2 linked regions of the Hoeflea algicola genome follow. The protein of the gene in region 1 binds, or shares a complex with, the protein of each later gene. Links are inferred from orthologs where the notes say so. Each region holds a gene or a part of one and is shown on either strand. Other genes may lie near its edges.

Region 1 (3,419 bases):
TCACCAACTCTTCAACGCCAAGAAACCGGCGCGCAACCACCCGTGCAGGCACGCCACACGGCGTCTCCGTTACCTCTAGACCCGGCAGCCGAACGGCGATGGCAACCGTCGTACCGTCAGAATGCCCAGGCGCCTTGACTGGCCCCACCGGGGTTTGCGCGATTTCACCCTGGACGATGCCGTCAAACACATTGATCTCCGAGAAGAACCCGGCGGCAAACAGGCTTGCGGGACGGTGGTAAAGATCCTCCGCCGTTCCCACCTGCACCAGCGCGCCATCCCTGAGCAGGGCAATCCGGTCGCCCATCCGCATGGCTTCTTCCGCATCATGGGTGACGACAACGGCCGTGGCCCGCGCTTCCCGCAAAATTGCCAGGGTTTCGGCGCGCACGCTGTCCTTGAGCCGCGAATCAAGTCCCGAGAAGGGCTCGTCCATCAACAGCACCGCTGGTCGCGGCGCCAGCGCCCGCGCCAGCGCCACCCGTTGCTGCTCGCCGCCCGACAGCGCATGCGGGTAATTATCGGCGTAATGGACCATGCCGACCCGGTCCAGCGCAGCCATCGCCTCGCGCTTGGCGTCAGCCGATGACAACGCGGTCAGGCCAAAGCGGACATTGTCGAGAATGGTCAAATGCGGAAACAGCGCAAAGTCCTGAAACATCAGGCCGATGCCGCGACGTTCCGGCGGCAGATTGGTGACCGGTCCGGCGATTTCGCGGTCATTGAGGAAAAGCCGGCCGCGGCTCATGCGCTCGATTCCGGCCGCGATCCTCAGCAAGGTGGTCTTGCCCGATCCCGACGGTCCCAACAGGCACAGAACTTCGCCAGGTTCGGCGGCAAGCGTCACCCCGTGCAGCGTCGGCTGCTCACCATAGGCATGGTGGACATCCTCAAACGCCAGGCGCGCGGCGAAGGTTACACCTGCCGTCCTGCGCGCGTTTGCCGTCCTTGTCTGCTGGTTCACGATGGTCGGGACCCTTGCCGTCAGCAACACTGTACCCGGTTCACAACCGGGCCCGCGTGCTTAGTCCTCCGCTTCACCCATCGGTGTCAAGAGTCCAAGTTCTTCCAGATCCATTTGCGTGATCGGATCTTCATCCTCAGTGAGGTCATCATTGGCCGACAGAATCGGTGGCTGGAAGTTCGACGGAACCTTGCCCGACAGCAAGCCCGCCCCCTTGAGTTCGTCCATGCCCGGCAAGTCACGCAGGTCTTCAAGTCCGAAATGATCGAGAAACGCGGCCGTGGTGCCATAGGTCACGGGACGACCCGGCGACCGGCGGCGGCCGCGCATCCGCACCCAGCCGGTTTCCATCAGCACATCAAGCGTGCCCTTGGATGTGGCGACACCGCGCACGTCCTCGATTTCCGCCCGTGTCACCGGCTGGTGATAGGCGATGGTCGACAAAACCTCGAGGCCGGCACGCGACAGCTTCTTGATTTCGTTTTCTTCCTGACGGATCAGAAAGCCCAGATCCGCTGCCGTGCGAAACGCCCAGGCATCACCGACCCGCACCAGATTAACACCCCGGTCAGCGTAGCGGCGCGCCAGTTGCGCCATTACCGCATCGACGGCCACGTCATCGGGCAGTTTCGTCGCGATCAGTTTTTCGGCGACCGGTTCGCTCGATGCAAACACCAGCGCCTCGGCAATCCGCTCGGCTTCGCGAAGCGCGCGGTTCTTGAGCGCGTCGAGAGCATCCGCACCGGTTTCATCGTCCTGAGCCTGATCCATATCGCCGCCATAGGCCATCGCTTCACCGTAACCGGGATCCATTATCATGATCTGCTCCCCGCATTGAGACCGGCGCCTGACGGTCGTCGCATGAATATAGGTTGGAAGGCCCCCTCCTGGCGGATTTCCATTCGCCCTTCCCGCACCAGTTCCAGACTGGCCGCAAACGAGCTGGCAATCGCCGTCACCCGCTCCTCGGGGTCAGCGAGATAGCGCGCCAAATATTGGTCCAGCGCCGTCCAATCCTTGAGCTCGCCGATCAGCCGCGTCAGTATGACGCGTGCATCGGCGAGCGACCAGACCCGGCGCCGGGCGATCGTCACCTGGGTTATCATCTGCCGCTGCCGCTGCGACGCATAGGCCGTCAGCAGGTCATAAAGCGTTGCGTCGAAGCTCGAATTGAGGTCGATGACCAGCGGCTCCGGCGCGCCACGGGCGAACACGTCGCGCCCCAACCGGTTGCGATTGACAAGCCGGGTCGCAGCTTCGCGCATCGCTTCCAGCCGCTTGAGCCGGAACGCCAGTTGCGCCGCCATTTCCTCGCCGCTCGGCTCGTCGCCCTTCGGGCCCTGGGGTATCAACAAACGGGACTTGAGATAGGCGAGCCACGCCGCCATCACCAGATAGTCGGCGGCAAGCTCAAGTCGCAACGCCCGCGCCTTTTCGACAAAATGCAGATATTGTTCGGCCAGCGCCAGAACCGAGATCTTGGCCAGATCGACCTTTTGCGTGCGCGCCAGGTGCAACAGCAGATCAAGCGGGCCTTCAAACCCGTCAACATCGATCACCAGGAAAGGATCACCGGTGGCCCGGTCGGCAGCGGCCGTGTCCCACACGGCATCCATCGGCGTTGTCACCGCGGACGCCTTGCCGGCTTCACTGCTGCTTTGTTGCCGGTTGCCGTTGCTCACTCAGATTGGCCTTTCAGCTGTTATGAGGCCGCCATCAACGCCTCGAATTCGTCCCGCAAGACGGTCTCATTGCTGTCATCAGCGGGCTTGAATGCCTCCATTGCCGCTTGCGTACGCCGCAGCGCCTCACCCGACAGGACCGGTGTGACCGAAATCACCGCTTCCATTTCCGCAGGAACGCCATTGCAGTGCAAGATGACATCGCACCCTCCGGCAAAAATTGCACCTGTCCTGGCCACGAAATCCCCAGAAAGCGCGTTCATCGACACATCATCGGACATCAAAAGCCCGTCAAACCCGATTTCACCCCGGATCACCTCTTCAATCACCTTGCGTGATGTGGTGGCGGGATGCTCAGGATCGATATCGGTAAAGACCACATGCGCCGACATCGCCATCGCTTCGCCTGCCAGCGCCTTGAACGGCGCGAAGTCGCGCGCTGACAATTCCGCCCGCGCAACATCGACCCTTGGCAATTCATGGTGCGTATCGGCACCCGCCCGACCGTGGCCGGGAATGTGCTTGATCACCGGCAGCATGCCACCGGCCTTCAGGCCTGCTGAGGCTGCCGTACCCATTGCCGTCACCACCTCCGGCGTCACGCCATAGGCACGGCTGCCGATCACCTCGTGGCCGCCTGGCGCGGGGATATCGAGCACCGGCAGGCAATCAACTGTGATACCAAGCGGCAGCAGGTCGAATGCATGCAGCCGTGACATGATCCAGGCCGCGCGCAGGCCCGCCTCAGGGTTGGCGAGATACAATGCACCGAG
Region 2 (3,981 bases), 3.8 Mb from region 1 along the record:
TACCTGTCGGGACGTGGCATAACGCAAACCGCCCCGGGCCTGAGAGATTTATAGGTTGATTCAACGTACTGCTTGAGTGTCTTGGAATATTGTCTGCCGCAACGACGCAAAGTTGGAAAACTGATTCAAGCGAACCCTGCAAGTCATTGAACGGGAATCAGCTTTGGGGGATGTCCTGCCCTGTCCGACAACCCAGCGCTTTAGCCTGCGTCGCGCAATTGCTCGGCGGTCTGCAAATCCACCGAGACCAGTTGGCTGACACCCTGTTCAGACATTGTGACGCCAAACAGGCGGTTCATCCGCGCCATGGTGATCGGGTTGTGGGTGATGATGACAAAGCGGGTCTCGGTGGACGCCGCCATCTCGTCCATCAGGTTGCAGAAGCGCTCGACATTGTGATCGTCGAGCGGCGCGTCGACCTCGTCGAGCACGCAGATTGGCGCCGGGTTGGTCAAAAACACCGCGAAAATCAGCGCCATGGCGGTAAGCGCCTGCTCGCCGCCTGACAGCAGCGTCATGGTCTGCGGTTTCTTGCCGGGCGGGCGGGCAAGGATTTCCAGACCGGCTTCCAGCGGATCGTCGGATTCGATCAGTTGCAGTTCTGCCGTACCGCCGCCGAAGAGATGGGTAAACAGCCGCTGGAACTGGGAATTGACCACGTCAAACGCCAACAGCAGCCGTTCCCGGCCTTCCTTGTTGAGGCCCTGGATGCCCGCACGCAATTTCTTGATCGCGTCGATGATGTCTTCGCGCTCGGTGATAATGGTTTCGAGCCGGTTGGAGAGATCGGTCTGCTCTTCCTCGGCACGCAGATTGACGGCGCCGAGCCTTTCGCGCTCGATCTTGAGCCGTTCGAGATTACGCTCGATGACGGCAGAATCGGGTATCGGCGCGTCGGCGGCGAGGCCGGTCTGGCGCATCGCGTGGTGCGGCTCGCAATTGAGCGCTTCGCGGATGCGCGCTTCGCCCTCTTCACGGCGCTCCCTGGCTGCCATCAGCCGTTCCTCGGCGCGGCCCCTTGCCTCGCGCCCCTGCGACAGATGACCGATCGCCTCGGTGGCGATCTTGTCAGCCTCGCGTGAGCGGGTTTCCGCCAGCGCCAGCGTGTCGGCGGCTTCCTGCCGGCGTTTTTCCGATTCCGACAGTTGGTGCATCAGTTGTCGGCGGCGCACGGCGATTTCATCGGGCGCTTCGGCCATGCCGGTGGCCTCGGTTGTCGCCTCATCGAAGCGGGCATGAAGGCCGGCAAGATGGCTTTCCGCATTGGCGGCGCGGTCGGTCCAGGCGGCGCGTTCTGCGGCAATCGCCTCAAGCCGGTTGACGCGAGCGGCGTTTTCGCGCTCCAGCCCTTCATGGGCGGCACGGGCCTCGGCTACCGCGCCACGGTCGGTGGCAACCTCGGCATTGACCTGGGTCAGCGCCGCATCAAGGCCGGCGAGATCCGGGCAGGCCTTGAGCGCGGCGGCCGCCTGCTCCAGAGCTTGTTCGGTTTCCGAAAGCTGCGCGCCGATCTGGGCGCGCGATTCAGTCAGCACCGCGCGGCGATTGGATAATTCGCCCGAGGCGCGCTCGGCGTTGGCCAGTTCATCGCGGGCCCGAGAGAGGTTGCGGCTGGCGTCGCGGATCAGGTCACGAGCTGTGCGGCCCTCGCCAACCAGGGCGGCAACCTGTTCTTCGCTTGCCCGCAATGCCTCCTCGGCCTGTCGAAGGACTCTGGTTGCTTCGACAGCCTCGGCGTCGAGTTCGGCAAGACGGTTTTTCTGCTCGAGCCGCATCGCCGCCGGCGTCGGAGCGTCGGCGGAAGCCACATAGCCATCCCAACGGAACAAAGCGCCGTCGCGGGTCACCAGCCGCTGGCCCGGCTTGAGTGACGCATGCAGCGCATGGCCGTGCTCAATATCGGCGACAAGTCCGATCTGGGCGAGACGGCGCTCAAGCTGCGACGGGGCGCGGACATGAGTTGACAGCGGCGTCACGCCGTCAGGCAAGTGCGGGTCCTGGCTGTCAGGCGCGATGCCTGCCCAATGCGCTGGTGCAGCCGGATCAAGCGGCAGATCGAGATCGTCGCCGAGCGCTGCACCAAGCGCTGTTTCATAACCGCGATCGACCTTGATCTTCTCGACCACCGGCGGAAACAGTTCCGCCCCTTGGCCAGCATTGAGCATGCGAGCAATGGTCTTGGCTTCGGTCTCGATCGCATTGAGCCGGGCCTTGGCCTCGGTGACCGGTTGGCGCGCAGCGGCTTCGGCCTCGCGGGCAGTTTCAAGCGCGGTTTCGATTTTCGCAAGCGCGGCCTCGGCCGAAGCCAGCGCCTGTTCGGCACTTTCCGTTTCAGCGCGCTTGGCGACCGGGTCGGGCAACCCGGCGATCCGCTCGGCAATGGAGGCGAGATCGGCATCCTGGCTGGCGATCTGGCGTTCGAGCCTTGCCTTGCGTTCACCGGTCTCGCGCAGCACCCGTTCAAGCTGGGTGCGTTCGGCTGCGGCTTCGGCCCGCTCGGCGGTGACAACGCCAAGCGAAGTTTCGCTTTCGGCGAGCTTTGCCTGGGCCGCCAGGAAACTGGCCTTGAGTTCAGCGGAGCGGGCGCCACTGCCTTCGAGTGCCGCGCGCAATTCGGCTTCTTCCGCCGACAGCCGCGCCATGACCCCGGCATTGTCGGCTATCAGCCGCTCCTCGCGTTCGATGTCGGCCTTGAGTTGCGCCAGTCGCCGGTCAAGCTCGGCACGGCGGCGCTCGATGCGATCGGCTTCCTCGTCAAGCTGGGTGCGGGCGATCTGCAGCCGCTGTAGCGCTGCGGCAGCAGCGGCTTCGCTGTCACGCAGTTCCGGCAGCTTGTGGGCGGCGACCGCCTGGTTTTTGGCGGCCTTTATCTGCGCCTGGGCAAGTTCGGCGACCTTTGAGGTTGCCTGTGCCAGCGCACTCTCGGCTTCGCCTTCCTGGGCCTTGGCCAACGACCAGCGCAGATGCAGCAGCGTCGCTTCGGCCTGACGCACTTCAGCAGAGAGGATCTTGAAGCGGTTGGCCTGCCGCGCCTGGCGCTTGAGGCTTTCGATCTGGGATTCAAGCTCGGAGGTGACGTCGTCGAGCCGCTCGAGATTGGTCTCGGCGGCACGCAACCGCAATTCGGCCTCGTGACGGCGCGAATACAGACCGGAAATGCCGGCCGCTTCTTCGAGCAATTGCCGCCGCGCTTGCGGCTTGGCCTGGATCAGTTCACCGATACGGCCCTGTCCGACCATTGACGGCGAGCGCGCGCCGGTCGATGCATCGGCAAACAGCAGCTGCACATCCTTGGCGCGGGCTTCCTTGCCATTGATGCGGTAAACCGAACCGGATTCACGCTCGATCCGTCGGGTGACCTGTATCTCGTCGGAATCGTTGAAGGCAGCGGGTGCGGTACGGTCGGAATTATCGAGATAGAGGCCGACTTCGGCGGTGTTGCGCGCCGGGCGATTGCCCGAGCCCGAGAAGATAACATCGTCCATCCCGGATGCGCGCATGTTCTTGTAGGAATTCTCGCCCATCACCCAGCGCATGGCTTCGACAAGATTGGACTTGCCGCAGCCATTGGGGCCAACCACGCCGGTCAACCCGCGCTCGATGACGAATTCGGACGGCTCGACGAAGGACTTGAAGCCCAGAACACGTAGCTTGGTAAACTTCATGACCGGGTCTCCCGGTCATGAGGGAATATCGGCACACCGATCCCGACCCTGCAACCCGGTTGCAGGGTGCGAAGATGCGAAACCCGCTTAAAGCAGCGGGTCGATGATCGCCGACATGATTTCAATCGACATGTTCCCCGGATAGCGCTTCCCGTTGATGAAGAACGTCGGAGTGGATTGCACCCCGAACTCGTCCGCGGCCTTGGTTCTTACCGCATTCACATCGTCCAGAAGTTTCTGGTTCGTCAAGCAAGCCTCGAAGGAGTCCTGTGTAAAACCTGCCAAACGGGCGATTTGCAGCAGTGCTTCGCGCCCA

What was found.
Region 2: the proteins of OEG84_RS04965 (region 1) and smc are in contact, whole or in part, in a crystal structure (PDB 3ZGX), measured with the Bacillus subtilis proteins. The link is inferred for Hoeflea algicola from one-to-one orthologs.

The regions. Positions count from the first base shown.
Region 1 is NZ_JAOVZR010000001.1:989,054-992,472, forward strand. The notes cover bases 681-3,419. They hold OEG84_RS04965 (segregation and condensation protein A), read right to left. Parts: upstream 2,581-3,419; coding sequence 1,780-2,580; downstream 681-1,779. Other genes in these bases: OEG84_RS04955 (ABC transporter ATP-binding protein), read right to left, coding at 681-964; scpB (SMC-Scp complex subunit ScpB), read right to left, coding at 1,025-1,735; nagZ (beta-N-acetylhexosaminidase), read right to left, coding at 2,667-3,419. Also shown: more of OEG84_RS04955, read right to left, coding at 1-680. UniProt on the Bacillus subtilis protein: Participates in chromosomal partition during cell division. May act via the formation of a condensin-like complex containing Smc and ScpB that pull DNA away from mid-cell into both cell halves.
Region 2 is NZ_JAOVZR010000001.1:4,810,627-4,814,607, reverse strand. It holds smc (chromosome segregation protein SMC), read right to left. Parts: upstream 3,666-3,981; coding sequence 201-3,665; downstream 1-200. Other genes in the region: OEG84_RS23305 (DsbA family protein), read right to left, coding at 3,753-3,981. UniProt on the Bacillus subtilis protein: Required for chromosome condensation and partitioning.